Regions from separate parts of the Vibrio sp. SCP2 genome, predicted to be linked through region 1. Evidence: predicted binding sites of a transcription regulator. Region 1 holds the regulator's gene; each other region holds the start of a gene.

Region 1 (8,049 bases):
TCAGCACCAATTGGAAACGCTGCACCCTGAAGAAACGCCACTGCAGCATATGATGCAAATCGCCCCTGATAAGAACGAGCTTGAACTGCGTAACTATCTAGGCAGTTTTGGCTTCCAAGGCGAAAAGGCGCTAGAAAAAGTCGCACCGTTTTCTGGTGGTGAGAAAGCGCGACTAGTACTGGCTTTAATCGTGTGGCAAAAGCCTAATCTGCTGCTCCTCGATGAACCAACTAACCACCTTGACTTGGATATGCGCCAAGCGCTCACGATGGCTCTGCAAACCTTTGAAGGTGCCATGGTGATTGTTTCGCACGACCGCTACTTGTTACGTGCAACCACAGATGATCTGTATCTTGTGCATGACCGCCAAGTTGCACCATTTGATGGCGACCTAGCTGACTACTACAAGTGGCTGACGGAACAACAAAAAGCCGAGCGCCGAGAGGCTCAAGCTCAGCAACCTGAAAAGAGCTCTGTGAATAGCGCGGCGGCAAAGAAAGATCAAAAACGTCGTGAAGCCGAGTTCCGCAAGCAAACGGCACCAATTCGCAAAAACCTGACAAAACTTGAAGAAAAAATGGATAAGTTGGGCGTTAAACTTGCGGAAGCAGAAACGCAATTATCAGATAACTCACTTTATGATGCCGAAAATAAAGCTAAACTTAACGAAGTGTTAGCTATTCAGGCCAATAGCAAAGGTGAGCTAGAAGATGTCGAAATGGAATGGATGGCTCTGCAAGAAGAGCTAGAGAATATGGAGCAGGAGTTCAATAGCCAATGAGTTCAAAGCACGTCGCTATTTCTTTAACACTGGAACGGTTGTGGCAATTTAGCTTGCAGTACTACAGTGTGCGAGAAGTAAAAGAGGCGTGCCTCCATCTGCAAAATCATTTCAAAGGTAACGTCAATCTACTCCTGCTGCTTAAATGGCTCGACGAGCAGCAGGTTTGCTTTCAGGAGCAAGACTGGCACAAAGTTGAAGAATGCCTAGGGCGCTCAGAAGCCTTATTGCACAGTTACCGCGAGCTAAGACGAAAACTCAAGCTCCACCTCCCAGATACCTTGTATCGTGAATCACTGCAATTTGAGCTGCAATTAGAAAAGCAGCAGCAATCTGATCTGGTCGATTGCATCAACAGTATTGAACTTACAGTGAATCACGCAGAGCCCCTTACTTTACGTTACTGCCGCCAGTTAGGCGGTGAGCAGCTGTATGAGGCTTTTGCTGAACCTATCGATGATATCGCCAATCTCTAAGCCCTAAGCTTTGGAACCGTTATGACTCATTTTGTTGCCGCTAAAGGATTAGCCAACCCGCATCTACAAACGCTTGCTCCGCGTTTTATTCGCAAAAAAGCCCTATTTGAACCATTTTGGCAAACCTTAGATACTCCTGATGGAGATTTCCTCGATATCGCTTGGAGTGAAGATATCAATGACGAGTCAGTCAAAGACAAGCCGATTTTTGTTTTATTCCACGGTTTGGAAGGATGCTTCTACAGCCCCTACGCCAATGGTTTAATGGATGCTTTTGCTAAGCAAGGCTGGCTGTCGGTGATGATGCATTTTCGTGGCTGTAGCGGTAAGCCCAACAAACTTGCTCGCGCCTATCACTCAGGTGAAGTGGAAGACGCCCGTTTCTTCCTTGAACATCTAGATTCGCTGTTCCCACACCAAACTAAAGTCGCGGTAGGAATTTCTCTTGGTGGCAACATGCTGGCCAACTACCTCGCTAAGTACAATCAAAATCCTTTGCTTGATGCCGCCACCATAGTGTCTGCGCCACTCGACCTGTCTGCCTGCTCTGAGCGCATCGAACAAGGCTTTTCCAAGCTATATAAAAACTATCTCCTGTCATCATTGAAGAAAAGTGCACTGCAAAAGCACCAACTGTTGAAAGGAGAGCTTGGCTTGAGCTATCAAAACATCAAACGCGTAACTAAACTGTACGAGTTTGATGACCTAATCACCGCCCCGCTGCATGGTTTCAAGGACGCAGAAGACTATTATCAGCGCTGCTCGGGCATCCATCGCCTAAAAGAAATCACTCTACCCACACAGATCATCCATGCGAAAGACGATCCGTTCATGACTGATGCTGTGATTCCAAAATATGTCTTGCCTGATAACATTGACTACCGACTGTTTGAACAAGGTGGGCATGTTGGTTTTGTCACCGGCAGTGCGTTAAAACCGAGGTTTTGGCTCGAAGAGGCACTACCTGCATACTATGAAAGTTTGGCTCTCTCTGCGTAGCCAATCACCTTGGCCTAAATCATAAAATAAAGAGGTATTTATGATCGTTCCATGGCAACAAATCGAGCCAGCAACACTAGAAAATCTCATTCGGGAATTTGTCCTGCGTGAAGGGACAGACTATGGGGATGTCGAGATCTCGCTGCAAGACAAAGTCGATCAAATACGTACCCAGTTGGAATCAGGGGAAGCGGTTGTTGTCTTCTCTGAACTGCACGAAACCGTCGATATTCAACTCAAACGAAAGTTTTAGTACTTTAGCGCATCGCATACAGTGACTGACCACTAAAGCGTGCTATAGTGGTTTTCGTTTAAAGGATTAGATTACGACAAGGTTTGTCATGTCAGCAAAACACCCGATTATTGCGGTCACTGGTTCCTCTGGAGCTGGTACCACAACGACTTCTGAAGCTTTCCGTAAGATGTTCAATATGATGAACGTCAAACCCGCATGGGTTGAAGGCGATAGCTTCCACCGCTTTACGCGCCCTGAGATGGACGTTGAAATCCGTAAGGCACGTGAGCAAGGCCGCCATATCAGTTACTTTGGCCCTCAGGCGAACGACTTCAATGGACTTGAAGAGTTTTTCCGCAAGTACGGTCAAGAAGGCGTCGGTCAAATCCGCCGTTACCTGCATACGTTCGATGAAGCCGTTCCATACAACCAAATGCCAGGCACCTTTACACCTTGGCAAGATCTGCCAGAAAACTCCGACGTCCTATTTTATGAAGGTCTACATGGCGGTGTTGTCGATGGCGAGGTTAACGTATCACAGCATGTTGATTTTCTGATTGGCATGGTGCCTATCGTGAACCTTGAATGGATTCAGAAATTCGTTCGTGATACCCGCGATCGTGGTCACTCGCGTGAAGCGGTGATGGACTCTATCGTCCGCTCAATGGATGACTATCTGAACTACATTACTCCCCAATTTTCTCGTACTCATATTAACTTTCAACGTGTCCCTACCGTCGACACATCTAACCCGCTTAACGCCAAAGGCATTCCGAGTTTAGATGAGAGTTTTGTTGTTATTCGATTGCGAGGCATTAAAAACGTAGATTACCCATATCTACTGGCAATGATTGATGGGGCATTTATGTCGCGTCACAACACGATTGTTGTCCCTGGCGGTAAGATGAGTTTTGCCATGGAGCTAATCGTTAAACCGATACTTCAACAGCTCATCGAAACGGGCAAAATTGGTTAATACCCACAGCTAGAACACGATTACTTTTCATACCGTGATCATGTGCACAGTTTTGCGTACTAAAACCCCAGTTGTACCCGATTAAAATCAAGAAATCGTTTTCGAAAAAGGATACTATTTCTTACCGAAACACAAGTTGGCTTGCAGCATTTGTAAAGTGCTCTTATCCTAGTAGGTCTTGATTAAGGCTTAGCTAAAATATGGAAAGCGGCAAGCGTACCCTGCAGAGGAAGTGAGATATTATGGTTCTAGGTAAACCTCAAACCGACCCAACATTAGAGTGGTTTCTTTCACATTGTCATATTCATAAGTACCCTTCAAAAAGCACGCTAATTCACGCGGGCGAGAAAGCTGAAACTTTGTACTACATCGTAAAAGGTTCAGTAGCGGTTCTTATTAAAGACGAAGAAGGTAAGGAAATGATCCTTTCTTACCTAAACCAAGGTGACTTTATCGGTGAACTTGGTCTATTCGAAGAAGACCAAGAGCGTACAGCATGGGTTCGTGCTAAATCTCCTTGTGAAGTTGCGGAAATCTCATTTAAGAAATTCCGTCAGCTTATCCAAGTGAACCCAGACATCCTAATGCGCTTATCTGCGCAAATGGCAAGCCGCCTACAAGTGACTAGCCAAAAAGTAGGTGACCTAGCATTCCTAGACGTAACTGGCCGTATTGCTCAAACGCTACTAAACCTAGCGAAGCAACCAGATGCGATGACTCACCCAGATGGCATGCAGATTAAGATCACTCGTCAAGAAATCGGTCAAATCGTTGGCTGTTCTCGTGAGACAGTAGGTCGTATCTTGAAGATGCTAGAAGAGCAGAACCTAATTTCTGCACACGGTAAAACTATCGTGGTTTACGGTACTCGTTAATTTCGATTAACCGTTAAAATTTTAAAAGCCACCAATGGAAACATTGGTGGCTTTTTGTTTATATCGGATGCGAGAATCGAGAACGCTACGGAGCGGACTTCGTCCTTCGAGATAGAACACCTTTCCACATCCGAGATCAAACTCTCTCGAAGCGCAGCGTTCCCGCATCTCTAGGGCGCAGCCCGTTCTCAGCTCTTCCTACCCGTTAGTACTCTCGAAGATCTTATCAGCAGAGGCTGCAACAAACCCTGGATAAAGTTCACCGTTGCTCATTGGGTAGCGCTTAGCAAACTCGTAGAAACCACCCGGGATAATCTCTGTACCTTCCGTGAAGGTTACCGCTACTTTATCCGCCATCGTTGAAGATTGCTCTAGCAGCACATCAGGAGACCCCTTCACTTCGCCACCAAACTCATTGATGGTAAAGCCGGACTCGCGTAGGTGGTCATTGACGCCTTTCACTTCTTCAAATGCATTGAGCTGATTGACGCTAACAGTAAAGTGGTTAGCGCCGTAACCATGTGCTGCCAGCCAAGAAGCGTACTCACTTTCTTTCGCTAACGTCTGGAAGTCAGCAAAGCTAATGTCCCACAAACGACCGCCATACAAGAACTCATGACCTTTTAGCTTACTGGTGTCCAATTGCTCGACAAGCTTAGCGACAATAGCTTGTAGCTCAGCAGAACACTCTTCAACCTTCAGTTCACTAATAAACACTTTAGGCTGTTTTGGGTCTGGGTGCTCATAATGTTTAGCAACAAGCTTCTTGCTTTCAAACACATAATCACCGCATGGCTTGTAGCCTACGTCTAAGAATGGTTGTGCAAGGGTCGCAATGCCCAGAGGTTCTACATTGAAAGTGCGCAGAGCAATGTGGTCATTGATCAGCGCTTCGTCTTCTTGCAGAAGTTGGTGGACTTGTTCAGCAGAGGGACATAAGCGTTGAATATAGTCATTCCATAACTGTTGGAATAAAACATCTGGCGTCATAACGCCTCCTTGTAGGGGTGGTTTACGTAAATGGAGTATGAGTAGTTATTTGTTTAATTATAAAAAAGGCCATCTAACCAAATGTGTCCAGAAAGTTTGATCAGATAGCCTTCAGCCTGTGACGTTTCAAATGCCTCCCGGCTCAGGGAGGCAAGAAGGGAATACCCTAAAATTTATCGTTTTTTATAGCTCAACACCTGGGCTTAACGTGGCAGGAAGAAGTGTTTCTCCTCCTTCCATCGAAGCCATAGGGTAAGCACAGTAATCTGCTGCGTAGTAAGCACTTGGGCGTAAGTTACCTGACGCACCCGGGCCACCAAATGGCGCATCACCACTTGCACCAGTTAACTGGCGATTGCGGTTTACGATGCCAGCACGAATATGGTCAACAAAGTATTCCCACTCACCATCGTCAGTAGAAACTAAGCCTGCGGATAGACCAAAGCGAGTGTCATTGGCTAACTCAACTGCTTTCTCTAGACCTTGGTAACGCACCACTTGTAGTAGTGGGCCGAAGTACTCTTCATCTGGTAGCTCAGCAATCGCGGTAACATCGATAATGCCTGGTGTTACAAATGCAGCTTCTCCGGCTTTAGCTTCAATTAAGCTCTCGCCACCTAGCTTTTGTAGGTTTGCTTGAGCAGCAAGAATAAAGTCAGCAGCCGCTTTAGAGATCTGAGGGCCCATAAATGGTGCTGGCTCAGCAAAAGGCTGATCGACACGAATCTTATTGGTTGCTTCCACTAGCTTGTTGACCAGTAAGTCACCTTTGTCACCAACTGGAACATACAAACGGCGAGCACAAGTACAGCGTTGACCTGCGCTGATAAACGCTGATTGAATGATGGTGTAGACGGTCGCGTCCAACTCTCCGTAATTTTCAGAGATCACCATTGGGTTATTACCACCCATTTCTAGCGCCAGCATCTTGCCCGGTTGACCGGCAAACTGCTTATGCAGAATATGACCCGTATTCGCGCTACCTGTGAATAGCACGCCATCTAAGCCTTTAGAATCAGCCAGTGCAATACCGGTTTCTTTAGCACCTTGCACTAGGTTGATCACCCCTTTCGGCAGACCAACTTGATCCCACAGCTTCATGGCAAACTCACCGGTTAGCGGCGTTTGCTCTGACGGCTTAAATACCACGGTATTACCTGCCAGTAGCGCAGGTACGATGTGACCGTTTGGTAGGTGCCCTGGGAAGTTATATGGACCAAACACTGCCATTACACCTAATGGGCGATGACGAAGCACGATTTGGTTCCCCGCAGCTTCACGCTGAGCTTCACCAGTACGGTCATGGTAAGCTCGAATTGAAATCGCAATCTTACCTGCCATTGCCGCTGCTTCAGTACGAGTTTCCCAAATTGGCTTACCGGTTTCTTTAGCGATGATTTCTGCGATTTGTTCGCTGTTCTCTTTTACCTTTTCAGCAAAAGCAAGAACGATCGCTTCACGCTCAGCAAAGCTTAATTTTTTCCAGCCAACGAATGCACTGCGTGCCGCTGATACCGCTTGCTCAACTTGCTGCGGTGTTGCGCTGTCGCCTTGCCAGATAACTTCGTTGTTGTATGGGCTTTGTGAGTTCATCGACTCACCTTGGCCTGCAACCCATTCGCCAGCAATCCAATGTGTCATAGCTTGTTCCTTCACATTTTCCTTAATACAAAGCTCTATTGAGCCAACATGCGAACGAATTCGCCTTCGTTAACTTTGAGGGCATTCGCCACTTCAGGAGACAAAATCACTGAATCTGAAGCCTGATCGTAAGCCGCTTTCGCCGCAGTTGCGCGGAAGTCTTCAAACGACGTGTTTGAAATCAAGTAGTCTTGAGAACTGGTGTGTTCCGCGATAGTGACTTTTGCTCTAAATGAGTGACGAACCGACTCGATATTGCGTACATCACACTCAACCGTTGGGCCGCCATCAAAGATGTCGACATAGTTACGACAAGTGAAACCTTCTTTTTCCAACAGGCGTAACGCTGGCTTGGTGTTTTCATGCACTTGACCAATCACTTCTTGAGCCTCTTTGCTCAAGAGGTTGATGTAGATTGGTAGCTTAGGCATCAGGTCAGCAATAAAGCCTTTCTTGCCGATACCAGTGAGGTAATCTGCCATAGTGAAATCAATCGAGAAGAAATGCTCTTGCAGCCATTGCCAGAATGGTGAGTTACCTTCAGCATCAGAAACGCCGCGCATCTCAGCAAAGACCGTTTTCGAGAATCTTTCAGGATGCTCCGCCATCATTAGAAAACGACACTTCGACATCAAGCGGCCATTCAAGCCCTGACGGAAAGAAGGTCTTAAGAACAGAGTACAAATTTCACTACAACCAGTGTAGTTGTTACCGAAAGTCAGTAGCTTAACCACGTTATTCACACCCAATTTTGGCGATGAGTGAACAACCGTACTGATATGGTAAGAATAAAAAGGTACATCCCAACCAATGGATGCTTCAATCCCGGTACAACCAGCGACTTCGCCAGTCTCATTATCAAAGCCAACCATGAGATAGCCTTCATCACCCGGCTCGTTTACGTCCGGCTTGGTAAAACTATATTCTGAATGGGTAATGCGATTGGTTAACAGTTCTTCGTTAACCGGTAGAGATGTAAATCCGTGACCCGATTCCACTGCGCATGTGTGCAGCGCATCGTAATCCGACATTGCGATAGGGCGAACAACCAGCATCAAAACTCCCTCCTGATACTA
Region 2 (8,049 bases), on a different contig from region 1:
TTGGCGGTCCAGTCAACATGGTAAGTAGATTGCTTAAGCAAGTGGGCGATTTGCTCGATAAATTTACCCGCTTTATCCAGTTCACCTCGGCCAATTGCAATACGTGCCAACATGGAATAGCTATGTAAGTGCTTACTCGGGCTATGGTCACCGAGAACATGCAGCCCTTTGTAGGCACACTCTTCTGCCTCATCTAGGCGGTTCCAGCACCACAGAATTTGCGCTCGGACACGTAGCAAAAACTCATGCAGAGGCACTTGCTGTAATTGATGCTCTTCGATGAGCTTGAAAGCGTTATCTTGAACTTCGTACGCCGCTTGAACATAGCCCTGAGCAATCAGAATTTCACTTTGTTGAAGCATTGCCCACAAGGCTTGATGATAGACCTGATATTGGCGAGCCAGTTTTTCGGTTTGCTGCATCATAGGCAGGGCGCGGCTTAGGTGCCCGAGTACGTGGTTAACTTCACCGACCACAGAGGTCGCAACAATTCGGCTGCGATAAACCGTACTATCTACTTGGCTAAGTGCCAGTTCAGCAAGTTCGAGCGCCTTCTCTGGCTCATCTTGGTTAATCGCGACCTGAGCACGTAGAGCATTGAACTCTCCCTGTTCCTTAGCACTTAATACGATGTTTAGTTGCTTCATCTGCTCATCGGCTCTCGACAATAAATCACCGACGTCGTTATATCTATGCTGACTTTGAGCCAACCAAGCTTGCAGCATGCAGAGTTTAGGCTCGCTATAAAGTTGCTCAGGGGTGAGGGTATTAATCGCTTGTTCAAGCGTGATTAGCTCTCCGCCGTTAAACATCTTCCAACCATACTGGCTTAAGATATCCGCTGTTAGTTGGCTGTTATTGGCTTCTTGAGCATGACGCAATGCTTGATGAGGCGAAGAGAGTTTCAACCAAGCTTTTGCTGCCGTCTGATGAAGTTGCTTTTCTTGTTGAGGGATACGCGCGGTACGCTCGTGTGCAAGGAATTCTGCAAACAGGTTGTGGAAGCGATACCAGTTTTGCTCGCCCTCTAGTGGGTGAATAAACAGGCCGAATCGGTTTAGTGACTCAATCATGCTAAGGGCATCTTCACGCTCTGTCAGCTCGCAGACCAACTGATCATTGAAATGATCCAGTACCGAACATTGAAGTAAGAAATGACGCGTTTCTTTGTCGAGAAGATCAAACACCTCTTCAACCAAGTAATCCCAAAGATGAGCGTGGTTAAACTGAGAGAAGGATTCTGCTGATTGAGCTAAGGTTTTATGCTGGTGCTGGGCTTGCAGAGCGATTAGCTGCAACGCCGATGGCCAGCCTTCGACATAGTTGCGTAGGTTATTTGCCGTGGCATCGTCAATGCCGTCTGCGACCCGTTGGTTAAAGAATCGAGTGGTTTCTTCGGTATCGAAAGCGAGCAATTCGTCTCCAATTTCGATCATCAGATCGCGAACACGAAGGTTAGCAGTCCCCAGTGGTGGTGCCGCGCGGCTAGTGACAACCAAAGTGACGTTATCAGGCATGTGTTTGAGGAAGAAGCGCATTGCCTCGTGAATTTCGTCTTCCGAAATTAGGTGGTAGTCATCCAGCACCAAATAACACTCTTGATGGAAATTCGACATTTCAGTGAAAACTTCGCCAAACAAGGAGTGAAGAGAAGAGAATTGACGCTTTTCTGCCAGCTTTTGTGAATTCGGGCAACAGCCATCCGTCGCTTTATTGAGCGCTTGTAGCAGGTAGTTGATGAAGCGGAATGAATCGTTATCGCTCTCATCAATACTGTACCAACCTACGTGTGATTTATCCGATAGCCATTGTGCGGCCATCGTGGTTTTTCCATAGCCGGCGGGAGATCTAAATAAAACCAGTTTGTAAAACGGGGCTTGTTGAAGGAGATCTAAAACTCTTGGCCTGACAATCGCATTATGTAAGCGAGCCGGGCGAGTTAATTTCGAAGGAATCCACATCTTTTTATCCCTATGCTATGCCCTATAGAGAGAGGGCCACGTGTTTCCAATTAGTTTGGTACGCTGCTGAGCAAATATTGTACAACTAAGCTTATTGGCAAGGATGTTACTTGAGAATAATCGCTACAGTTATTGATCGACGGCGGGTTTTTCGCGTAATTCACATTTTGATGCTAACTACGCCCTGTTTTTGTGATTCTTGTCACTTATCGGTGGGCTGAATAGTGGGATTTGAACGCCTGTTTGCACCAATAGCTGTGTAATTTGCATCATGTGATGATTCTTATTGTGACCGAGTATGCATATTGTTCAATTGGTTATGTTCCTCTACACATATCTTTAATACATCAGTTATAGGGTAAATGCGTTGATGGTGTGATCCTTATCACCAGAGCTCAGACGATGTTGAATTTAAATGAGAGTTAGATCACTGAGCCCTTGGTAATACGCCCTCTACGCCCTTCGTCCTCCTCCCAAATTGCCGTGTTGTAGGAGGATGTTTTGCTGTTCATGTCAATGCACGATATGGCACAGATGGATTAGAACCAATAAGTGAGATTTCTCTAATGAAACCTACGCAACAGAAAAATTTTGATAAAGCGACTTTCCAAGCTGACGTGAAAAAGCACCTTTCAGCAACTTACGCTAAGACTGAAGAGACAGCGACAGCGCGTGAGTGGTACTTAGCTATGGGCAAAGCGCTTGCTGAACTAACAACGTTTGACTTGCTTAAGACAGAGCAAGATCCAAAAATCAAAAACGCAAAAAGCGTTAACTACTTATCTCTAGAATTCCTAATTGGTCGTCTAACAGGTAATAACCTGATCAGCATGGGTCTATACGACCAAATCACTGATGCGATGGCTGAGCTTGGTCAAAACCTAACGGATCTACTTGAAGAAGAGCGTGACCCTTCACTAGGTAACGGTGGTCTAGGTCGCCTGGCAGCGTGTTTCATGGATTCGTGTGCTGCACAAGAATATCCGACAGTAGGTTACGGCCTACACTACGAATACGGTCTATTTAAACAATCATTCGAAGAAGGTCGTCAGCAAGAAGCACCAGACGCATGGCGCGGTATTGAAGGCTACCCTTGGGAAGTCGCGCGTCCTAAACTTGCACAAGAAATCGGCTTCTATGGTCATGTCGAAGTAACACATGAGAACGGTAAAGAAGTTCGTAAATGGGTACCGGGTATGAGTGTAAAAGCGATGCCTTGGGATCTTCCTATCGTGGGTTACGAGTCAGATACAGTTTACCCACTACGTCTTTGGGAATGTCAGGCAATTGCACCATTCTCACTAGCGAGCTTTAACAATGGTGACTACTTTGAAGCGCAGCACGCTCTGATTGATGCGGGCAACATTACTAAAGTTCTCTACCCGAATGATAACCACGAGAAAGGTAAAACTCTGCGTCTAATGCAGCAGTACTTCCACTCGGCGGCATCGGTACGCGACATTCTACGTCGTCATGAAGAAGCGGGTTTTGCTTTGGCAGATCTTCCTAAGCAAGAGACAATTCAGCTTAACGATACGCACCCAACAATTGCTATCCCAGAGCTAATGCGCATCCTGATCGACGAGAAAGGTCTATCCTGGGATAAAGCGTGGGACATCAGTGCAAATACTTTTGCCTACACTAACCACACGCTACTTCCAGAAGCATTAGAAACATGGCCAGAGTCGCTCATTCAGCGTCTACTACCTCGTCATATGGAAATCATCTTTGAAATCAACCACCGCTTCCTACAAGAAGTACGTAAGATGTGGCCTGGTGATGGTGAGAAGCAAGCGAAGCTGTCTATCATCCAAGAAGGTTTCAACCGCATGGTTCGCATGGCTAACCTTTGTGTTATCGGTTCTTACAAAGTCAACGGTGTGGCAGCGCTTCACTCAGAGCTTGTTAAGAAAGATCTATTCCCTGAGTTTAACGAAATCTTCCCAGGTAAACTGACTAACGTAACAAACGGTGTAACGCCTCGTCGTTGGTTGAAGTTCTGTAACCCAGGTCTGTCTCAGCTTATCACTGATAAGATTGGCAGCGAGTGGCCAGCAAAACTTGAGCAGTTAGAAGGTATTGCTGAGTTTGCAACTGACGCTAAGTTCCAACAGGAATTCATGGCAGTTAAGAAGCAAAACAAACAGCGCCTTGCTGATTGGGTTCAAGAGAACATGGGTATCGAGCTAGATACAAATGCTATCTTTGATGTTCAAATCAAACGTCTGCATGAGTACAAGCGTCAGCATCTAGACTTGCTACACATCTTGTCTCTGTACCACCGCATCATCAACGAACCTGGTTTTGAATGTACGCCACGCGTGTGTTTCTTCGCAGCGAAAGCAGCGCCAGGCTATCACCTAGCGAAAGAGATCATCTTCGCAGTGAACAAGGTAGCTGAGAAGATCAACAACGATCCGCGCATTGGCAACAAGCTGAAAGTGGTATTCATCCCAGACTACCGCGTAAGCATGGCTGAAATCATCATTCCAGCGGCTGACGTTTCGCAACAAATCTCGCTAGCGGGTAAAGAAGCATCAGGTACGGGTAACATGAAGATGGCGCTAAACGGCGCACTAACTATCGGTACTATGGATGGTGCGAACGTAGAGATTCGTGAAGAAGTTGGCGATGAAAACATCTACATCTTTGGTCTAGACGTTGAAGGCGTGCAAGCGGTGAAAGCGCAAGGTTACAACCCTTACGATTACTACCACGCAGACCCTCTATTGAAAGCATCGCTTGACCTACTTGCGGGCGAAGAGTTTACCCCAGGTCAACCAGGCCTACTTCGTGCCACATTCGATAGCTTGCTAGATGGTGGTGACCCATACTTATGTTTAGCTGATTTTGCTTCTTATGTTCAAGCACATGAAGATATGGGCAAACAATACAAAGACCAAGCGGGTTGGGCGAAGAAAGCCATATTGAACACCGCCTTGGTTGGTAAGTTCACCTCTGACCGTTCAATTAGAGACTACGTGAACAACATTTGGAAATTAGAAGCTGTTAAGCGCTAATTGATTAAAAAAGCCAAGGCTACGTGCCTTGGCTCTACTCTTTTTATAATGATTAATAACCCTACATTTTGAAGGTATTAGCAGTCCTTCGGAGAGAGCGATGAAACAAGATAACGCATTAAAACAAGTCGCTGAAATGGCGAGAATTGCCGACAGCTACGTTAGCGCGTGGGGAGATGAAGCTAAAGTTGAAGACGAAACCATTCGTCACTTACTTGCGTCTTTAGGCTATGACACGACAAATGATGAAACTCTTCTGAAATCAGCAGAGAAAAAGCATAAGAAAGATGTGCTAGACCCAGTACTGGTTGTCCGCGATGGTGAACCTGTCGAAGTGGCACTGAACCTAGGAGCGAGTGCTCGCGAAAGTGAGTTTAGCTGGCGCTTAGATACTGAGCAGGGAGAGGTACTTGAAGGCTATCTTCAATCGCAAATCGTACGCGATGAGCGCAAAGAGGGTGGCCCTTTAGTGTTTGCATTACCGAGAGATATCGCTTGGGGTTATCACAAGCTGACGATCACTCGTAAACGTCGTAAAGCCCCTTATGAGATGACATTGATTGTGACGCCAAAAGCGTGTTTCAAACAAGATGGCATCTTAAACGGCAAGAAAATGTGGGGGCCAAGTGTTCAGCTTTACACACTTCGCACTCAGCACAACTGGGGTATTGGTGATTTTGGTGACCTTAAACAGTTAGTTGCTGATATCGCATCACGCGGTGGTGATTTTGTTGGCTTAAACCCAATTCATTCATTGTTCCCGGCAAACCCAGAAGGGGCGAGCCCATACAGCCCGTCGTCACGCCGCTGGCTAAATATCATGTACATTGACGTTAGTTCTGTACCTGAGTTTGCGCTAAGCATTGAAGCGCAGCAAAAGGTGGGCAGTGCAGAGTTCCAACAACGCCTGCAAAAAGCACGCGAGTCACACTGGGTGAACTACACCGAAGTCTCTGATCTGAAAATGAGTGTTCTTCCTCAGCTATTTACTGAGTTTAAGAAACGTCACTTAGATAAAAATTCAGAGCGAGCGCAAACTTTCTTAGCCTTCGTTGAAGAGGGTGGCGAGAGCTTAGTTCATCAAGCTGCGTTTGATGCGCTTCACGCCAAACTGCACGCTGAAGATTCTAATGTTTGGGGCTGGCCTGTATTCCCTGAAAAGTACCGTAAGTTTGAAAACAGTGCGGTGCAAAGTTTCATCGAACAAAACCAAGATCAAGTTCATCTTTACATGTATCTACAATGGGTTGCCGATACTCAGATTAAAGAAGCGCAAGCTTTGGCTGAAGAAAAAGGCATGTCAGTGGGTCTTTACCGTGACTTGGCTGTGGGTGTGGCGGATTCAGGCTCAGAAACTTGGGCGGATGATGGCAACCTAATCATGGATGCAAGCATCGGTGCTCCACCAGATATCCTTGGTCCACTGGGTCAAAACTGGGGACTACCTCCACTTAACCCACAAGTGCTGCAAGCGACTGGCTACGATGCATACATTAAGCTGCTACGCGCGAACATGAAACACTGTGGCGCACTGCGTATTGACCACGTGTTAGGTCTGCTACGTTTATGGTGGATTCCTAAAGGTGAAAACGCTACTAAGGGCGCTTACATCTACTACCCAGTGGAAGACATGCTAGCGATTCTGGCGTTAGAGTCGCATCGCTATCAATGTAGCGTAATTGGTGAAGATTTGGGTACTGTGCCTGATGAAATCGTTGAGATTCTACGTGATGCTGGCGTTCATTCATACAAGGTCTTCTTCTTTGAAACGTCTGAAGATGACGGCGGCTTTATTTCACCTGCTCATTACGCAGAGCAATCTATGTCTGCCTTGTGTACTCACGATATGCCAACGCTACGTGGTTTCTGGCATTGTGAAGACCTTAAAATGGGTGAAGAACTTGGCCTATATCCTGACGCAGAGCAGCTCAAAGGTCTGTTCGCTGACCGTCTAGAATGTAAGCAAGGTATCCTTGATTCAGTGGCATGGCATGGTTACCTACCAGAAGGTGTAGGACGTGATGCGCAATATGTGCCAATGGACTCTTACCTAGCGGAAGCACTTCAACTTCATGTTGCAGCGGGCTCTTCGACACTGCTCAGCGTCCAGCTGGAAGATTGGCTTGAAATGGACAAGCCAGTTAACATCCCAGGCACGGTCGATGAGTATCCAAACTGGCGTCGTAAACTGTCGATGAATCTCGACGAAGTATTCGCGCATGAAGGGGTTAATCGCATTGCTCACAAGCTCACCGAAGTTCGAGCGAAAGTAAGCAAATAGTCGTCTAATTGCAGTTCATACATAGAAAATTTTAGGTTGTATCACTCTATGTAGAGCCGGAATTCGGTAAACTGTTGTAACGCTAATTAAGCCCGCTGCATAGCGGGCTTTTTGGGTCATATGACCTGTCAATACGACAACTAATCTTATTTGGATTATGAAAGTTAGGTTAGGGAGAGAAGTAACTTGAAAACAACAACGTTAGATAAGGCGACAAAGATATATAACCGGCTTTCACACGCTACCTTTGCTGACCCATTTTCGTTTATCGGGCCGTTTATCGATCCAGAGCACGGCGCTTTGCGTGTATGGATGCCAGGTGCTGATAAAGTTGAATTAGTGATCGAAGATCAGAGGGTAGAACTTGAAAGGGAAGATGCCTCTGGCTTTATCCTTAAACAAGAGCAAGATTTGCATTTAACGCACTACTTGCTTGCTGTCGATTGGAATGGCACCGAGCAATTGGTGGATGATCCTTATCAGTATCACAACATTTACGCTGAATATGATGATCTGCATACGCCTAAAGAAATGTACAAGCATATGGGCGCGCAGTTTATGACGCTTGAGCGTGGTGGCAAACAGATTTCAGGTATCCGTTTCTTGGTATACGCACCGCATGCTTCTGCGTGTAGTTTGGTGGGTGAGTTCAACCAGTGGGATGGACGTCGCACGCCTATGCAGCGTCTCGATTATGGTATCTGGGGTATCTTTATTCCAAATCTCCCTGAAGGTACTCAATACAAGTTTGAGTTAAAAGGACCAAATGGTGAAGGCTTACCTCATA
Region 3 (8,049 bases), on a different contig from region 1:
CCACGAATTCGATTGATAAGTTTACGTGCTCTCTGTTCAAGCTGGCGTTTGGAGGCTCTCGCTTTGTCGTTACTGACTCTTGCGGTTTGCTCCCTAAGCATATTGGTTGAGTGCTTACGGTATTTTTGGAAGGCTTCTAACGCGGTTTTATAGTCACCTGATTCTTCTGCGACGCGAGATTGCTGAAAACAGATTTGTGAAAGTAACTCGCCATTATCAAATGTGACTGCTGACTGCTCCGCTTGAATGAGCAGTTCTGCGGCTTGTTTAGGGTTCTTACGCAGTAACTCAACTCGGGCACGACTGATAAATGAGTGTGCTTTCATCCACACAAGGTCATGGCGCATCGCCAGTTCATGGGCTTTACGCGTCGCTTCTTCTGCATCTTCAACGCGCTCTAAACCGAGCAGGGCAAGGCCTCTAAAGTCCCAAACTTCTGCTTGCCAAGTATTGTCGTGATGATCTTTAAGCGCTTCGGCAGCACCATCTAGAACTGAAAGCATCTCAACATAGTTGTTGAGTAGGTAATGATCCCACGCCAACAAGATACGCGCTTTACCTTCTAACCAGTTGATTCGAGCATTGTTCGCTACGATGACGGCTAACTCATGAGTGGTCTTAGCGAGATTATACTCGTGAGTGATTCGCCAAACATTACCGAGACCAATCAAGGATTCGAGTTGAATTTCAACTTCGTCAACCAAAGCGGATTGCTCTAAGGCGTTGATCCAGTATTGCTGGGCAGAATAGTATCTCGCTTGCCCCCAATAATGTAGGGCATGGATATGAAGAATTTCAGGGAGTAGGTCGTCGGTGTCTAGGGCGTTGAGTTTACCGTGAGCCTCTTTGATGTACTTGAGTCCTTTGCGGTACTCCATGATACACCAAGCGCATCGGGACATAATAATAAGACACTGAATCTCCCCCTCGGGGTAGAGGATTTGCGCAGAACGCGCGGCACACTGCTCAGCGATTGCCCAAACTTTTTCGGGCTCCGATTCGACCTTGCTTTTTAGCTGATCTATTTCGACCTCTAGAAGTCGCTGGCTTTTATCCAATGAATCAATCCTTTAAGGCTATTACCGTAGGCACACAACATATTATATGAATAGCCATGCGCTAAACTCTACTAAAAGTGCCAAAACACCGATCGATTAACGGTACTCGTCACAATACTGATAATTATGAAAGGAGCTCGCGCAGTGTCAAAGGTGATTGAGTCAATTCTAGATTCTGAGCGGCTGTCTTTCCCGTCTTATCTTGGTAGCACAAATTATGCCAAGCTCGGAAAATATCCAACATAGGCATTAGGCCGCCCGGGCGTAACTTACGCCTAGGTTCATTGACAAAACTTTCGAATAGGGTCTGGAAGCGCTGCTGGTAAAATTGAGTGCGTCTGATGGATGCGCTGCGTAACCATTGTTTTGGTTGATTATTTTGACCAGCAAGGTAACAAATACCTTTCGATGACTCTTGGTTTGACGCGATTGCCCAACGGTCTCGCCACCATCCCATATGGACGATATCCACTTTGTCGATCGCGTTACTCTCATTCCAGCCTTTATCTTCTTCTACATACATAAGGTCGATATTTTGACGCAAAATGCGTGGCAGACAGACACTTAGCGCTGCAGAACGCAAAACAGGATCTTGCGGCAAGTAGATTGAAACTTGGCGATCGTCTTGGCATAAATCGAGTACGTGTAAAAAGTGCGCATACGATGTGTAAGGCGGGCGAATTAAAGCCCCTTTAGATGGGTAGTTGAATACCGTGAGATTTCCCATAGGGTCTTCAACATTTCCCCGCGCTAAGATGGTTTGATACTGCTGATCAATTCGCTCTCGCAACACTGGCGACGGGGTAGGCGCGGGCATGTTCGCTTCAGAAGAGTGCTCTTTTGAGACAAAACGCGCAGGGTACTGATACGGATCATGATCCACATCCCCGTTTGGCTCTTCTTCCGCTGAATAGTTTACGTGTTGGCAAAGTATGTAGCCACTATGAGCTTCGCCCGTTGCCATCCACAACACGCCATTATTACTTTTAGGCTGCAAGGGGACATAGAATGACGCGAGCTCATAACTTGCTGCGTGATTTACCCAGCGGGCATCAAACATTGCGAGCTTACGTCGGCAACGGCTCGCGATATGATCGAGGTGATCATAAAACGTCTTTGGATTAATTTCTAATTTACGGCAGATCTCGCGTACCGAGTAGCCCATAAAAAGCAAACCAAGGAGGTTTTCTTGGAATTGAAGTTTTTTGTTAGCCCCAGACCATTTGTCGACAAAGGTCGATTGGCAACATTTACAACGATAGCGTTGGCGATCGCCGCTATAACCAAAAGCATGGTAGAGGTGTTTGTGGGTATGAACAGATAAACCAAAATTATCGCAATCGTCGTTACGACAAGCAGGAAGCCCGTCACTATGGAGTTGACGAAGTCGATGAAGCTCATTGAGAACTTCTTGGTTATTAAGTAAGGGGGGGAAAGCGCCACATTCCCGACATACCATCGCAGGTCGCTTAGGGTTAGCATGCTGCACAACGTAACGATGTGCATCACTCAATCCAAAGTTGTCACACGCCAATGTTTTACAAAAGTTGAGCTGTAACCCGTTCGCTTCCTTTGGCAGTTGGCCGGCTGTCACTATCTCCCCCTCGGGATTATTCGGGCCACCAAACTCGGTTTGGTGGCGAAAAGATTGGAATTAGATGTTGATTGCAGTTTCTAGTGCTACTTTCATCATGTCATTGAATGACTTTTGACGCTCTTCAGAGCTTAGTTTCTCACCACGGATGATGTGGTCAGAGACTGTTAGGATAGTAAGTGCTTTTGCACCAAGATCTGCTGCTACGCCGTAGATACCTGCCGCTTCCATGTCTACACCTAGGATGCCAAGTTTTTCCATCTTCTCAAAGATGTCTGCTTCAGGAGTGTAGAAAAGGTCTGCAGAGAATACGTTACCCACTTTTACTGGTACTTCTTGAGCGCGAGCTTGGTTAACAGCTTCTTCTAGAAGACCGAAGTCAGCAATCGCTGCGAAGTCGTGATCGTTGAAGCGAATGCGGTTTACTTTCGAGTCAGTTGACGCACCCATACCGATAACAACGTCCATCAGTTTAACGTCGTCACGTACTGCACCACAGCTACCAACCCGAATCACATTTTTCACACCATATTCAGCGATTAGCTCGTGAACATAGATGCAGCATGAAGGAATACCCATACCGTGACCCATTACAGACACTTTCTTACCTTTGTAAGTACCTGTGTAGCCGAACATGTTACGAACGTCACATACTTGCTTCACGTCATCGAGGAAAGTTTCCGCGATGTATTTAGCGCGTAGTGGGTCGCCTGGCATCAGTACTGTTTCAGCGAAATCACCTGGTTGTGCATTAATGTGTGGGGTTGCCATAGTTATTACTCCAAAAATTATTAGTAATTCGAACTGCTGATTACTAATTATGTTGATTTTGAAAAATCTGTTGAGGCAATACTAGCTATATCTGAGATTGCTCCATGAGAAGTATGTCACAAAAGGGGGGTGTTTGATGCTTTTATTGTTCGTTGATAACTAAAACTGTTGAAAGTGAATGAGCAATCGATTTGTAAAAACGTTTGCTTCATTAAGTGAACTAAAAAGCCGTTACTCACGTAGCTTATTTACGAGTTGTACAAAACATTTTTTTGTACAGGATATAAATATTGTGCTAAAAATTATACAAGAAATGTTTTTGTACAGCATGGCTAGGCAAAGGAGTTCATCATGAATCAGCAGCAGATAAAAATTGGTATCAGTTCTTGTGTTTTAGGTGAGCGTGTTCGATTTGACTCGGGGCATAAGATTAGCAAATTTGTCACTAAGGAGCTGACGCCTTACTTTGAGTTTGTTCCTGTGTGCCCTGAAGTGGGCTCTGGAATGCCTGTACCAAGGCCAACCATACGATTGATGTCTAATGAAGATAGAATTGCCTTGGTGGAAACTAAAGATCCAACCAAAGAGCATACGCAGGCTGTCGTTGATTACTCAAAGAGCAAAGTAGTAGAGCTTGAGCGCGAACAGCTATGTGGTTATATCGTCTGCGCTAAATCGCCAACGTGTGGGATGGAGCGAGTCAAAGTCTACAAAAAGAACAGCGCGGAGAATGTTGGGGTCGGTTTGTACACCAATGAATTGATGAAAGCCATGCCTTGGTTGCCCGTTGAAGAAGATGGTCGGCTTAACGATCCGGTTTTGAAAGAGAACTTCATTACTCGCATTTATACACTTAAAGATTTTTACGATTCTATCGGTGATGAGCCGACGCGTGGGAAAATCGTTGCGTTTCACTCACGCTATAAGTTGACCTTAATGGCACATCATCCAACCTCTTACAAAGAACTGGGTAAACTGGTTGCGAATGTCAAAGATTACGACATCGAAGAGTTCTATAAACTGTATCGACAAGGTTTGATGGCGGCGATGACTCATAGAGCGAGTAGAAAAAACAATACTAACGTGCTGATGCATTTACAAGGTTACTTTAAACGAGATCTAAGTCGCTCTCAGAAGAAAGAGCTGGTGCAAGTAATAGAGGATTATCGAGTTGGGCTGTTACCTTTGCTTGCGCCATTAACATTAATTAAGCACTATTTAGCCGCCCATCCAGACTGTTATCTGGAAGACCAAGCTTTTCTGCAACCGCACCCACAGGAGTTACGTTTAAGATATGGGTTATGAGAAAAAATTGTACGCGATTCGTGAGATTTCTGAGATTACCGGGGTAAAACCGGTAACCTTACGCGCATGGCAGAGACGTTATAGTTTAGTGCAACCTCAAAGGACTGAAAAAGGCCATCGCTTGTATTCCGACGAACACATCGCCTTAATCGGAGAGATCCAAGGGTGGCTCAGCAAAGGGGTTCCGATTGGTAAAGTGAAAGATGTACTTGAGTCCAATGAGCCCAATAAAGGTGAAGAGTACCTTGCGAGTGAACAATTGGACGAAGTGAGCGCTTTCTTACAAGCGTTATCTGAGCTGAACAAAGGGAAAGCGGATTCAATCGTCGCTACGGTGTTTAAAGAATACCCACTGGATGTGGTGCAAAAGCAGTTTGTTAAGCCAGCAGAGAAAGCATTATCTGTGGTCAAAATTGGTCTGCGAGCGCTACAAAAAGGCTTAATGGAGTCTATCTTCGTCGCTCGGCTTAATGCGATTATTGAGTCAGAGAACAAAGCTGCTAAATCTGGAAAATGCCTATTTATTAACTACGACAGCGTTAACATCCATGCGCGCCTATGGGCACTAAAACTATCTGAGTCGGGTAAGAGCTTGGTGATTATAGATGGGGTTGAAGACTTGTCGGGCTTGGTTGAGCATGAAGGACTGAGCGCGTACGCTGCCATTGCCATTTACAGCTCGCGACCTCTTACCGCAGGGCAAACTGCCACTGTTGAAAAGATAAAATCATCCTTCCCAGGAGAGGTTTTACTTTCAGACTTAATTGAAACCTAAGGCCTTAAAATGAAGCTAGTTTGGTTGCGCCGAGATTTACGAGCCGAAGACAATACCGCTTTGAACTGCGCGTGTTCGAGCAGAGAGCCTGTGGTTGCTCTCTATATCGCAACACCACAAACCTGGCAGGAGCACGCCCTTGCTCCCATTCAAGCCGACTTAATCTATCGCCGACTGTTGGCACTGCAAAGCGATCTGAGTAAGAAAAACATCTCTCTCTATTACGCTCAAACTGAATCTTTTAAAGATGCCGCGAGATTGGTAGCTGAAGTCGCCGTGAAAGAGGGTGCGAGCGGCGTTTATCTCAACAAAGAGTATGAACTCAATGAGCGCTGCAGAGACGAGTTACTGTTCGAGCTTCTTGCAACTGAGGGTATAGAGTGCAAAAGCTTTGATGATAAGTGCATTCTCAAGCCCGGTAGCCTAGTTAACAAGCAAGGTGATTACTTTAAGGTATTTACGCCATTTAAACGCGCCTACTTGGCAGCGATGTATCGTCAACCAGTCGCCGTCACAAAGCTAAATCCCCAGCAGATAAGAGGTAAGCTGACATCAAATCATGTGGCGGATTTTTCGAGTCAGTGTGATTTTGATTATCCGAGAGAGTCGAGTGAAAGATACGTGGTAGAGACTGAGCAGATAATCCAAGCGCTAAGAAAATTCGATAGTGACAAGGTTACTAGTTATCACTCCAATCGAGATTTTCCTGCGATTGACGGCACGAGTACTCTTTCACCTTATTTAGCGATTGGAGCACTCTCGGTCAGACAATGCATGGCACGTGTCATGTACCAGCAATCCCTTCCTTTAAGTGGTGGGCGTGAGGTTTGGCAAAGTGAATTGATTTGGCGTGAGTTTTATCAGCATTTAGCCTACTTTGAACCAAAATTGTCGCAAGGTAAGAGTTTTACTTCATGGGGAGACAATTTAGTTTGGCTCAATCCTACTGCTGCTATCGATGCGTGGAAAATGGGTTTAACAGGTTATCCGATTGTCGACGCAGCAATGCGCCAGCTTAACCAAACAGGTTGGATGCACAACCGCTTGAGAATGATAGTGGCAAGCTTTCTAGTTAAGGATCTTCACGCAGATTGGCGTGTTGGTGAACACTATTTTATGTCCAAACTCATTGATGGTGATTACGCCGCCAATAATGGTGGCTGGCAGTGGTGTGCATCGACAGGCTGTGATGGGCAACCCTATTTTCGTATTTTTAATCCCACTACGCAGGGAGAGCGATTTGACCCAGATGGCGCTTTTATTCGCCGTTGGATTCCAGAGTTGTTGAGCGTGCCAGACAAGTACATCCATCAACCCCATAAGTGGGGCAATGCTAAAGATTTGTCATATCCAGAACCGATAGTTGATCATAAGACCGAAAGAGAGATAACCTTAAGCCTCTATAAAGAAGCCAAGGAAGTTTAAATGGTGCGTAAGTTTCTCGCATTCTTGTGTTGTGTCAGCTCGCCTCTGTTTGCTGCGACGTATGAGTTACCAGTCGAAGGCAGTAGTATCGTGGGACGAACTCAGTACCATCAGGTAGAAGAAGGGGAGACGCTCGCTAACATTGCTAAGCAATATGATGTCGGCTTCTTGTCTTTGATGGCTGCCAATAAAGGCGTCGACCCGTTTTTACCTAAAGTGGACTATGTGTTAACGATCCCGACTCAAATCATATTGCCGAACGTAGAGCGCGAAGGGATCGTGATTAACCTAGCGGAACTTCGACTTTACTATTTCGAGCCTGAATCTAACCAAGTGCATATATTCCCAGTTGGTATCGGGCGAGTAGGGCGTGACACACCTGAAATGGAAACCTCTATCAGCCAAAAGCGTCCAAATCCGACTTGGACTCCTCCTGCTTCGATTCGTAAAGACTATTTAGCAAAAGGGATTGAGTTGCCTGCTGTGGTGCCAGCAGGACCAGAAAACCCTCTAGGAGAGTATGCACTTCGATTAGCTCATGGTGCAGGTGATTATCTTATCCATGGTACTAACAAAGACTTTGGCATTGGCCTTCGAGTGAGCTCGGGTTGTATTCGCATGGAGCCAAAGGATATCGAGTGGCTTTTCCCTCAAGTTAAACTGGGTGAAAAAGTGACCGTGATTAATGAGCCTATCAAGGTTGCGCTTGAACCAGATCGTAGTGTGTTCCTAGAAGCACACGAGCCGTTAACTCGTAGTGATGGCGTAAAAAAAGCGCTAGAGATGCCACAAGAGCTTAGCTGGTGGTTAGAGGAGTTTGACCAATCGGATGTGAAAGCGAGAGCCGCAATATTGGCGCAAAATGGTGTACCAGTCGAAATCGTCGCTCCGACATTAATAAATTAAAGAAAAAAGAAAGGGTCTGCATGCAGACCCTTTCTTTTAAAAGACGAAATTACTTAGTGTAAGACTGAGCAATGTTGTCGATACGTTCGTTTGCACGTGCCGCTTCTTCTTGTGCTGCCATAGCAGAGTCACCAGACTTACGTACTTCAGATTGTAGCGCTTGAACATCTTGGCTTAGTTGGCTTACTTGATTGCTTAGCTCATCCATTTTCGCC
Region 4 (8,049 bases), on a different contig from region 1:
ATCGACACGGTGTGGGGTAGTGGATTTGTTGGCTCTTACATCCTAACCGTTCGCGTTGAAGCGATGGAACGCGGTGGACTGCTTAAAGACATCACGACTCTGTTTGCTAACGAGAAGATCAAAGTGACCAGTATGAAGAGTCGCGTTGATTATCGTACTCAAATGTCGATCATGGACTTTGACTTGGAAGTGACCAACATTGAGATTCTGCAGCGCGTGTCTAAACGAGTTGAGCAGATCAAGGATGTTATGTCGGTAAAACGCCTCGGCTAAAATTCTCGTCATACTTGAAGCTGACAGCGTTGTTGCCTGCGCTCACTCGCTCCATCACATAGGCAAGCTATGCTCAGGAGTCTCGCTCGCTTGTCGCCTAGCTGCAGCTTCAATTATTTAGAGAATTGATCAATATATAACGAAGGTGAGTGGTTTTGGCTGCTCACCTTTTTATTTAAATGAATGTTCTTTAGATAGCAGATTTAAAGGAAGAAGGAATATGAGTCACCCGATTGAACAGTTAGAACAGATTATGGCGCAGCTTCGTGACCCAGAAACAGGTTGCCCTTGGGATCTAAAACAAAGCTTTGACACTATTGTTCCTCACACCATTGAAGAGACCTATGAAGTTGTTGATGCGATTCAGAATCGCGATTGGTCGAACCTAAAAGAGGAACTGGGTGATCTGCTGTTTCAAGTTATCTTCTACAGCCAACTGGCTAAAGAGCAGCAACTGTTTGATTTCTCGGAAGTGGTCGAAACCGTCAATGAGAAGCTGACCCGTCGTCATCCGCATGTTTTCTCTGATGTTGAGTTTGAGTCGGATGAGCAGATCAATGCCAACTGGGAAGTGGAAAAAGCAAAAGAAAAAGCTCAGGTAGGCAAAAAAGAACAAAGTATTCTAGACTCAATACCAAATTCTCTACCTGCGTTATCTCGTGCCACAAAAATACAAAAGAAAGTGGCGAAACACGGATTTGATTGGGACTCACTTGGCCCAGTAGTCGGTAAAGTTCAGGAAGAAATTGAAGAGGTAATGGAAGAGGCACTGCAAGTCGCTCCTGACGAAGAAAAAATTGAACTTGAGCTCGGAGACCTGCTGTTTGCCACGGTAAACTTATCGCGTCATTTAGGGAAAGACCCAGAGGTAGCGCTGAGTAAAGCCAACCTTAAATTTGCTAAGCGGTTTAAAGGTGTAGAAGCCATGGTAGCCGAGCAAGGTAAACAACTAACAGATTACGATTTAGATCAGTTAGATGCGCTTTGGGACAGAGTAAAAGCGCTAGAAGTAGATAAAGGTAGTGGCAACTAATCCGTTACTCGAATTTGATTTGAAGCAAAAAATAAAAAATTGCAGTGTGATAGATTTCACGTTGTGGCGGTTAAGGGCTTCTGGTATATTTATATCCCGTCCAGAAGAAATCCATTTTCCCTCATTCAACCAATTTCAGGTTAAACATGACGACAAATTACATTTTTGTTACTGGCGGGGTTGTATCCTCTCTAGGTAAAGGTATTGCAGCAGCATCGCTTGCAGCTATTTTAGAAGCTCGTGGTCTTAAAGTGACTATGATGAAGCTTGACCCTTACATCAACGTTGATCCAGGCACGATGAGCCCGACTCAACACGGTGAGGTGTTCGTCACTGAAGATGGCGCTGAAACTGACCTAGACCTTGGTCACTACGAGCGTTTCATCCGCACCAAAATGACTAAGCGTAACAACTTCACTGCAGGTCGTGTTTACTCAGACGTTCTAGCTAAAGAGCGTCGTGGTGATTACCTAGGTGCAACGATTCAGGTTATCCCTCACATCACCAACTCTATCAAAGACCGCGTAATCGCAGGTTCTGAAGGTCATGATGTAGCTATCGTTGAAGTGGGCGGTACGGTAGGTGATATCGAGTCTCTGCCATTTATGGAAGCTATCCGTCAGCTAGCAGTAGAGCTAGGTCGTGAACGCGCAATGTTCATGCACCTAACACTGGTTCCTTACCTAGCAGCAGCGGGCGAAGTGAAAACTAAACCGACTCAGCACTCTGTAAAAGAGCTGCTTTCTATCGGTATCCAGCCAGATATTCTTGTTTGTCGCTCTGATCGTATGATCCCTGCGAATGAACGTAAGAAGATCGCTCTTTTCTGTAACGTTTCAGAGAAAGCGGTTATCTCTATGAAGGACGTAGATTCAATCTACAAGATCCCTCAACTAATCAAATCTCAAGGTTTAGACGACCTCGTATGTACTCGATTCGGTATTACTGCTCCTGAAGCAGATCTGTCAGAATGGGAACAGGTAATCTACGAAGAAGCGAACCCAACGGGTGAAGTGACTATCGGTATGGTTGGTAAGTACATCGAACTACCAGATGCTTACAAATCAGTAAACGAAGCACTTAAGCACGCAGGTCTTAAGAATCGTCTAAGCGTTAAGATTAAGTACGTTGATTCACAAGACGTAGAAAGCAAAGGTAATGAAGCGCTAGAAGGTCTAGACGCGATCCTAGTACCAGGTGGCTTCGGTGACCGTGGTGTGGAAGGTAAGATCCTTGCGGCTAAATACGCGCGTGAAAACAAAGTACCTTACCTAGGTATCTGTCTAGGTATGCAAGTGGCATTAATCGAATACGCGCGCAACGTTGCGGGTATGGAAGGTGCACACTCAACAGAATTTAACAAAGAGACTAAATACCCTGTAGTTGGTCTGATTACTGAGTGGGTAGACGGCGATGGTAACGTTGAAGAGCGTACTGAGAAGTCTGACCTAGGCGGTACAATGCGTCTTGGTTCACAGCTATGTCACCTTGAGAAAGGGACGAAAGCGCGTGAACTATACGGTAGCGCGACAATCCACGAACGTCACCGCCACCGTTACGAAGTGAACAACAATCTTCGTCCACAGATTGAAAAAGCAGGCCTGAAAGTTTCTGGTCTGTCTGCTGACAAGAAACTGGTTGAAGTCATTGAGAACCCAGCTCACCCATGGTTTGTAGCGGCTCAATTCCACCCAGAGTTCACTTCAACACCTCGCGATGGTCACCCACTGTTTGCAGGTTTCGTGAAAGCGGCTGGTGAATACCAACGCGACGAATTAGAGAAGTAAAGGATACGGGCAGTAGCGTTAGTAGTGCTGCTGCCCTTAATTTTGACATTATATATTCAACGAGAAGGAAACATTCAATGTCTAAGATCGTTAAAGTTCTAGGTCGTGAAATCATCGATTCACGTGGTAACCCAACTGTAGAAGCTGAAGTACACCTAGAAGGCGGTTTCGTAGGTATGGCTGCTGCTCCATCTGGCGCATCAACTGGTTCACGTGAAGCTCTTGAGCTACGTGACGGCGACAAAGCTCGTTTCCTAGGTAAAGGTGTTCTTAAAGCTGTTGAAGCTGTAAACGGTGCAATCGCTGAAGCTCTAGTTGGTAAAGACGCTAAAGACCAAGCTGCAATCGACGCAGTAATGATCGAGCTAGACGGTACAGAAAACAAATCTAAGTTCGGTGCTAACGCAATCCTAGCTGTTTCTCTAGCTAACGCTAAAGCTGCTGCAGCGGCTAAAGGCATGCCTCTATACGAGCACATTGCAGAACTAAACGGTACTGCTGGTCAGTTCTCTATGCCTCTACCAATGATGAACATCATCAACGGTGGTGAGCACGCAGACAACAACGTTGACATCCAAGAGTTCATGATCCAACCAGTTGGTGCTAAGACTCTTAAAGAAGGTCTACGTATCGGTGCTGAAGTATTCCACAACCTAGCTAAAGTTCTTAAGTCTAAAGGCTACAGCACTGCAGTTGGTGACGAAGGAGGTTTCGCTCCTAACCTTAAGTCTAACGCTGAAGCTCTAGAAGTTATCGCAGAAGCTGTTGCTGCTGCAGGTTACGAACTAGGTAAAGACGTAACTCTAGCTATGGACTGTGCTGCATCTGAGTTCTTCGATAAAGAAGCAGGCATCTACAACATGAAGGGCGAAGGTAAAACTTTCTCTTCTGAAGAGTTCAACCACTACCTAGCTGAGCTAGCTAACCAGTTCCCAATCGTTTCTATCGAAGACGGTCTAGACGAGTCTGATTGGGCTGGCTTCAAGCACCAAACTGAACTACTAGGTGACAAGCTTCAACTAGTAGGTGACGACCTATTCGTTACTAACACTAAGATCCTTGCTGAAGGTATCGAGAAAGGCGTAGCTAACTCTATCCTTATCAAGTTCAACCAAATCGGTTCTCTAACTGAGACTCTAGCTGCAATCAAGATGGCTAAAGATGCAGGTTACACAGCAGTAATCTCTCACCGTTCTGGCGAAACTGAAGATGCAACTATCGCTGACCTAGCGGTAGGTACTGCTGCAGGTCAAATCAAGACTGGTTCTATGAGCCGTTCTGACCGTGTTGCTAAGTACAACCAGCTAATCCGTATCGAAGAAGCTCTAGGTGCTAAAGCTCCTTACAACGGTCTAAAAGAAGTTAAAGGTCAATAATCTCTCGTAGATTATTAATCTAAGCTTTGAATGCCTCGCAATAGCGGGGCATTTTTTATCTTGAGAAAAGTGAGATAGAGAAGCTCTAGGCGCTAAAGCTCCTCCTCTTTACAACGAAAGCGGTCTTAAAGAAGTTAAAGGTCAGTAATTCATAGCAATTTGCTGAATTATTCGCTTTAAAGCTTTCGAAGCGCTCCACTTAGGTGGAGCGCTTTGCTCCGAGATCGGGCTTCGCCCTACGAGAATCGGGAACGGACTTCGTCCTTCGAGAAGTTCTCGTGGTGAAATGGTCGAGACTTGTTGGCCGTATCTGCTCACGTTAGAGCTTAACTCTTTGAGCGTATCTCTATTCTCTATTCTCTATTCTCGCTTCTCAGCTCTCGAATCGCCTCAACTCGACGCTTTTCCATCTCAGTGCGAATATCCGCACCCTTAAACCCATCTTTAATAATGTCTTGTACGTTGACGGAAAGAGCGGCTTGATAGGCTTGCTCGAAAATAGTTTTTTGTGGGTAGTCGATATCTTCAAACCCAGTGCGTCCACGGCTATCAGCCATACAACAAATCAGAATGTCTTGTAAGCGTTCCGGCTTGCGCCATACATCGAACTTGTTCAGCACTTTGAGTTTGGTTTCTGGGCGAAGCTCAGCAGCTCGATGAATATTGGAGTGTTGCTCACAGACCATCAAGGCGAGGTCACGATATTCATTAGGGACTCTGACACGTTCACACAGCGATTTAATCAGCTTAAGCCCAGTATGACAGTGCATTTTATGGCTCGGCCATTCAGACTCTGGCGTAATGCCTTTGCCAAGATCATGGACTTGAGAGGCAAACCTTACTGGAAGAGACTCGCTAAGTAGTGCGGCTTGCTTTGCGACCATCAGCGTGTGGATTCCTGTATCAATCTCAGGGTGCCACTTTTCAGGTTGTGGAACACCAAACAGAGCATCGAGCTCAGGCAAGACGACCTTGAGAGCATCACACTGCTTTAAGACGGAGAGAAATACTTGCGGATTTTGGGTTGATAACGACTTATGCCACTCTTGCCAAACCCGTTCAGCGGTTAAGTGCTCTAGCTCACCAGAGCTGGCAATGTGGCGCATTAGCTCAATGGTTTCATCGGCAACACTAAAGCCTAGGTGATGAAGCTTAGCGGCAAAGCGCGCGACTCGCAGTACGCGGAGAGGATCTTCAGTAAACGCCTGCGAAACGTGGCGTAAGATCCGATCGTTGAGATCTCGCTGACCATTAAAGGGATCGATGATATTGCCATCAGGATCTTGCGCCATCGCATTGATGGTCAGATCGCGTCTGAGCAGATCTTCTTCTAAGGTGACATCGGCGGCAAAGTAACATTCAAACCCGGTGTAGCCAGAGCCGACTTTACGTTCGGTTCTTGCCAATGCATGTTCTTCTTTACTCTCTGGGTGAAGAAATACAGGGAAGTCTTTACCAACCGCGGTATAGCCTTTGTTAAGTAGCTCTTCAGGGGTTGAACCAACAACAACCCAGTCTCTATCATAGACATCAATATCTAGCAGTTGATCGCGAACTGCGCCGCCAACAAGGTATCTTTGCACCTAGCTCTCCCTTTTCATCAGTTTGGCATTGGCTAATTGTGTCAGCAATGGTACTTTTCTTAGCACTAAATTCCCAGAGAAGAGAGTTATGTATCAACAACATTTTGCACTGACAGAATTGCCATTTTCTATTGTGCCTAATTCTCGTTTCCTCTATCAGAGTCGACGCCATAAAGAAGCTATCTTCCAAATCCAAGCTGGGCTAGGTGAAGGTGGCGGTTTCGCTATGCTGACGGGTGAAGTGGGAACCGGTAAAACGACCATTGCAAAATCGATACTTAAAACTCTAGCAGACAACACGCGCGCAGGGCTGATCTTAAATCCGACTTTCTCAAATATTGAGTTGTTAGAAGCAGTGTGCGATGAGTTCGATATCCATTATCAGGAAAACGCGTCTCTAAAGCAGCTTAATCAGTTGATTCATCAATTTCTAATGGACAACCATGCTAATCGGGTTCAAACCTTATTGGTGATTGATGAAGCTCAGCATTTATCAGCAGATGTCCTCGAACAACTACGCTTACTGACCAACCTTGAAACAGAAAGCCAAAAGCTACTTAAGGTGCTGTTGATTGGTCAGCCCGAGTTACAGCAGAAACTGCAAATGCCACAATTAAGGCAGTTAGCGCAGAGAATTACCGGTCGATATCATTTGCTGCCCCTCAATCAAGAGGAAACTAGAGACTATATTAAGTTTCGTCTCGCTTTGGCTGGTGGTAATCCTGAACTCTTCTCGGTTCAATCGATTAAGTATATAGCTCGGCAAACGCAGGGCATTCCTCGTCTTATTAACTTGGTGTGTGATGCGAGCCTTAAGCAAGCTTATAGCATTGGAGAACCGCAGCCGACACACAATATCGTTGTGACGGCCTGCGATGATGTGATGAGCTTTCAAACTGGCTCAGTGCCGCCTGCTGCGAGTAAGGCTTCTAGCAAAAAAGTTTCCCTTTCTCCGAGCGTACTTTCTATTCTCGTCGGGAGTATCTTGTCGATTGGCGCATACTACGCGACGCCGACACTTGTAACACCCGTTGTCGTTAATCAATTACAACAGCAATACCCAGCGGTTGAAAACGTACAGCAGCAAGATGAGGTGTTTCCTCAAGCCTTGAAGGCGCAACTTAATCAAGCCAACAATCAAGAAGTAGCGATTGCCGCTTTATATAAAGTGTGGGGATATCGAGCTTCAGTGTTGGACCAGCTGTGTCTTGATAATGGCGAAGCTCTGTTTCGCTGTGCGCTTGAGAGCGGCTCTCTGGAACAGCTTGCTGAGAAAAATGTGCCTGTTGTGCTGACATTGAATATTGACCAACAACCTCGTTTCGCTGTGTTGTTAGGGCTATCTGATACCCATGTTCAGCTATTAGCTAACGATCAAGTTTTCGAGTTTGAGCGTGAATGGCTAAGCAGTATTTGGCAGGGAGAATATCGCGAGATATGGCAGGGCTACTGGAACCAAACCTTAAAGCCGGGTATGAGCGGTGAAGCCATCGCGGTGTTAGATCAGCACCTTTCCCAAGTATTAGGGGAACAGTCTTCTGGAAAAAGCCAGTTTAATGAGCTGCTTAAACATAAAGTTGAGTTGTTCCAACGTTGGCAAGGATTAACTGTTGATGGTATTGCGGGGCGTAAAACATTACGTCTTTTGGAGAAGCTTTCTCAGCCACAAGCGCCAACATTAATGTCTCGAGAGGTCAGTTCTAATGTCTAAAGTCATGCAAGCCTTAGAGCACTCTGAGCGCAGTCATCAAAATCTTTCATCTCTCCATCAAGCCCCAGCTCATGTTATCGAGCAACAGAAAGAATCTCGCCGAGGACGTAATGTCGCATTCGCACTGCTTCCACCTATATTGGTAGCAGGGGTAATGGCATTTCAAACCTATCAAGCAGAGAAACAGCGTTGGTTGGAGCATAATGTTGCCGAAACCGTTCTAGTTGAAGTCCCTTTTGAATACACGGCTAGCCAAGCTCCTGATTTTGGCCCTTTGGCTGTCACT

What was found. The regulator CRP, encoded in region 1, controls carbon source genes, mostly activating them, when cyclic AMP is high. The targets are predictions, from matches to a motif close to TGTGANNNNNNTCACA.
Region 2: the regulator CRP is predicted to act here: its motif matches at 2,153-2,168, upstream of malT (HTH-type transcriptional regulator MalT).
Region 3: the regulator CRP is predicted to act here: its motif matches at 3,529-3,544, upstream of deoD (purine-nucleoside phosphorylase).
Region 4: the regulator CRP is predicted to act here: its motif matches at 1,352-1,367, upstream of pyrG (CTP synthase).

What each region holds. Positions count from the first base shown of each region.
Region 1 covers NZ_JCAFVV010000006.1:161,762-169,810, reverse strand. The annotation lists gene AC5O63_RS16820 (ABC transporter ATP-binding protein) at 1-781, shown strand, start outside; gene AC5O63_RS16815 (TIGR02444 family protein) at 778-1,257, shown strand; gene AC5O63_RS16810 (hydrolase) at 1,279-2,256, shown strand; gene AC5O63_RS16805 (YheU family protein) at 2,297-2,509, shown strand; gene AC5O63_RS16800 (phosphoribulokinase) at 2,598-3,467, shown strand; gene crp (cAMP-activated global transcriptional regulator CRP) at 3,710-4,342, shown strand; gene AC5O63_RS16790 (DUF1338 domain-containing protein) at 4,541-5,332, opposite strand; gene astD (succinylglutamate-semialdehyde dehydrogenase) at 5,516-6,973, opposite strand; gene astA (arginine N-succinyltransferase) at 7,009-8,028, opposite strand.
Region 2 covers NZ_JCAFVV010000001.1:1,117,525-1,125,573, forward strand. The annotation lists gene malT (HTH-type transcriptional regulator MalT) at 1-1,961, opposite strand, end outside; gene AC5O63_RS05415 (glycogen/starch/alpha-glucan phosphorylase) at 2,528-4,981, shown strand; gene malQ (4-alpha-glucanotransferase) at 5,082-7,262, shown strand; gene glgB (1,4-alpha-glucan branching protein GlgB) at 7,449-8,049, shown strand, end outside.
Region 3 covers NZ_JCAFVV010000001.1:1,343,611-1,351,659, forward strand. The annotation lists gene AC5O63_RS06440 (YiiG family protein) at 1-1,058, opposite strand, end outside; gene AC5O63_RS06445 (transposase) at 1,183-2,652, opposite strand; gene deoD (purine-nucleoside phosphorylase) at 2,713-3,423, opposite strand; gene AC5O63_RS06455 (YbgA family protein) at 3,775-4,728, shown strand; gene AC5O63_RS06460 (MerR family transcriptional regulator) at 4,718-5,503, shown strand; gene phrB (deoxyribodipyrimidine photo-lyase) at 5,513-6,928, shown strand; gene AC5O63_RS06470 (L,D-transpeptidase family protein) at 6,929-7,834, shown strand; gene AC5O63_RS06475 (Lpp/OprI family alanine-zipper lipoprotein) at 7,884-8,049, opposite strand, start outside.
Region 4 covers NZ_JCAFVV010000004.1:265,183-273,231, reverse strand. The annotation lists gene relA (GTP diphosphokinase) at 1-273, shown strand, start outside; gene mazG (nucleoside triphosphate pyrophosphohydrolase) at 494-1,306, shown strand; gene pyrG (CTP synthase) at 1,453-3,093, shown strand; gene eno (phosphopyruvate hydratase) at 3,171-4,469, shown strand; gene AC5O63_RS14540 (multifunctional CCA addition/repair protein) at 4,823-6,052, opposite strand; gene AC5O63_RS14535 (ExeA family protein) at 6,141-7,763, shown strand; gene AC5O63_RS14530 (general secretion pathway protein GspB) at 7,756-8,049, shown strand, end outside.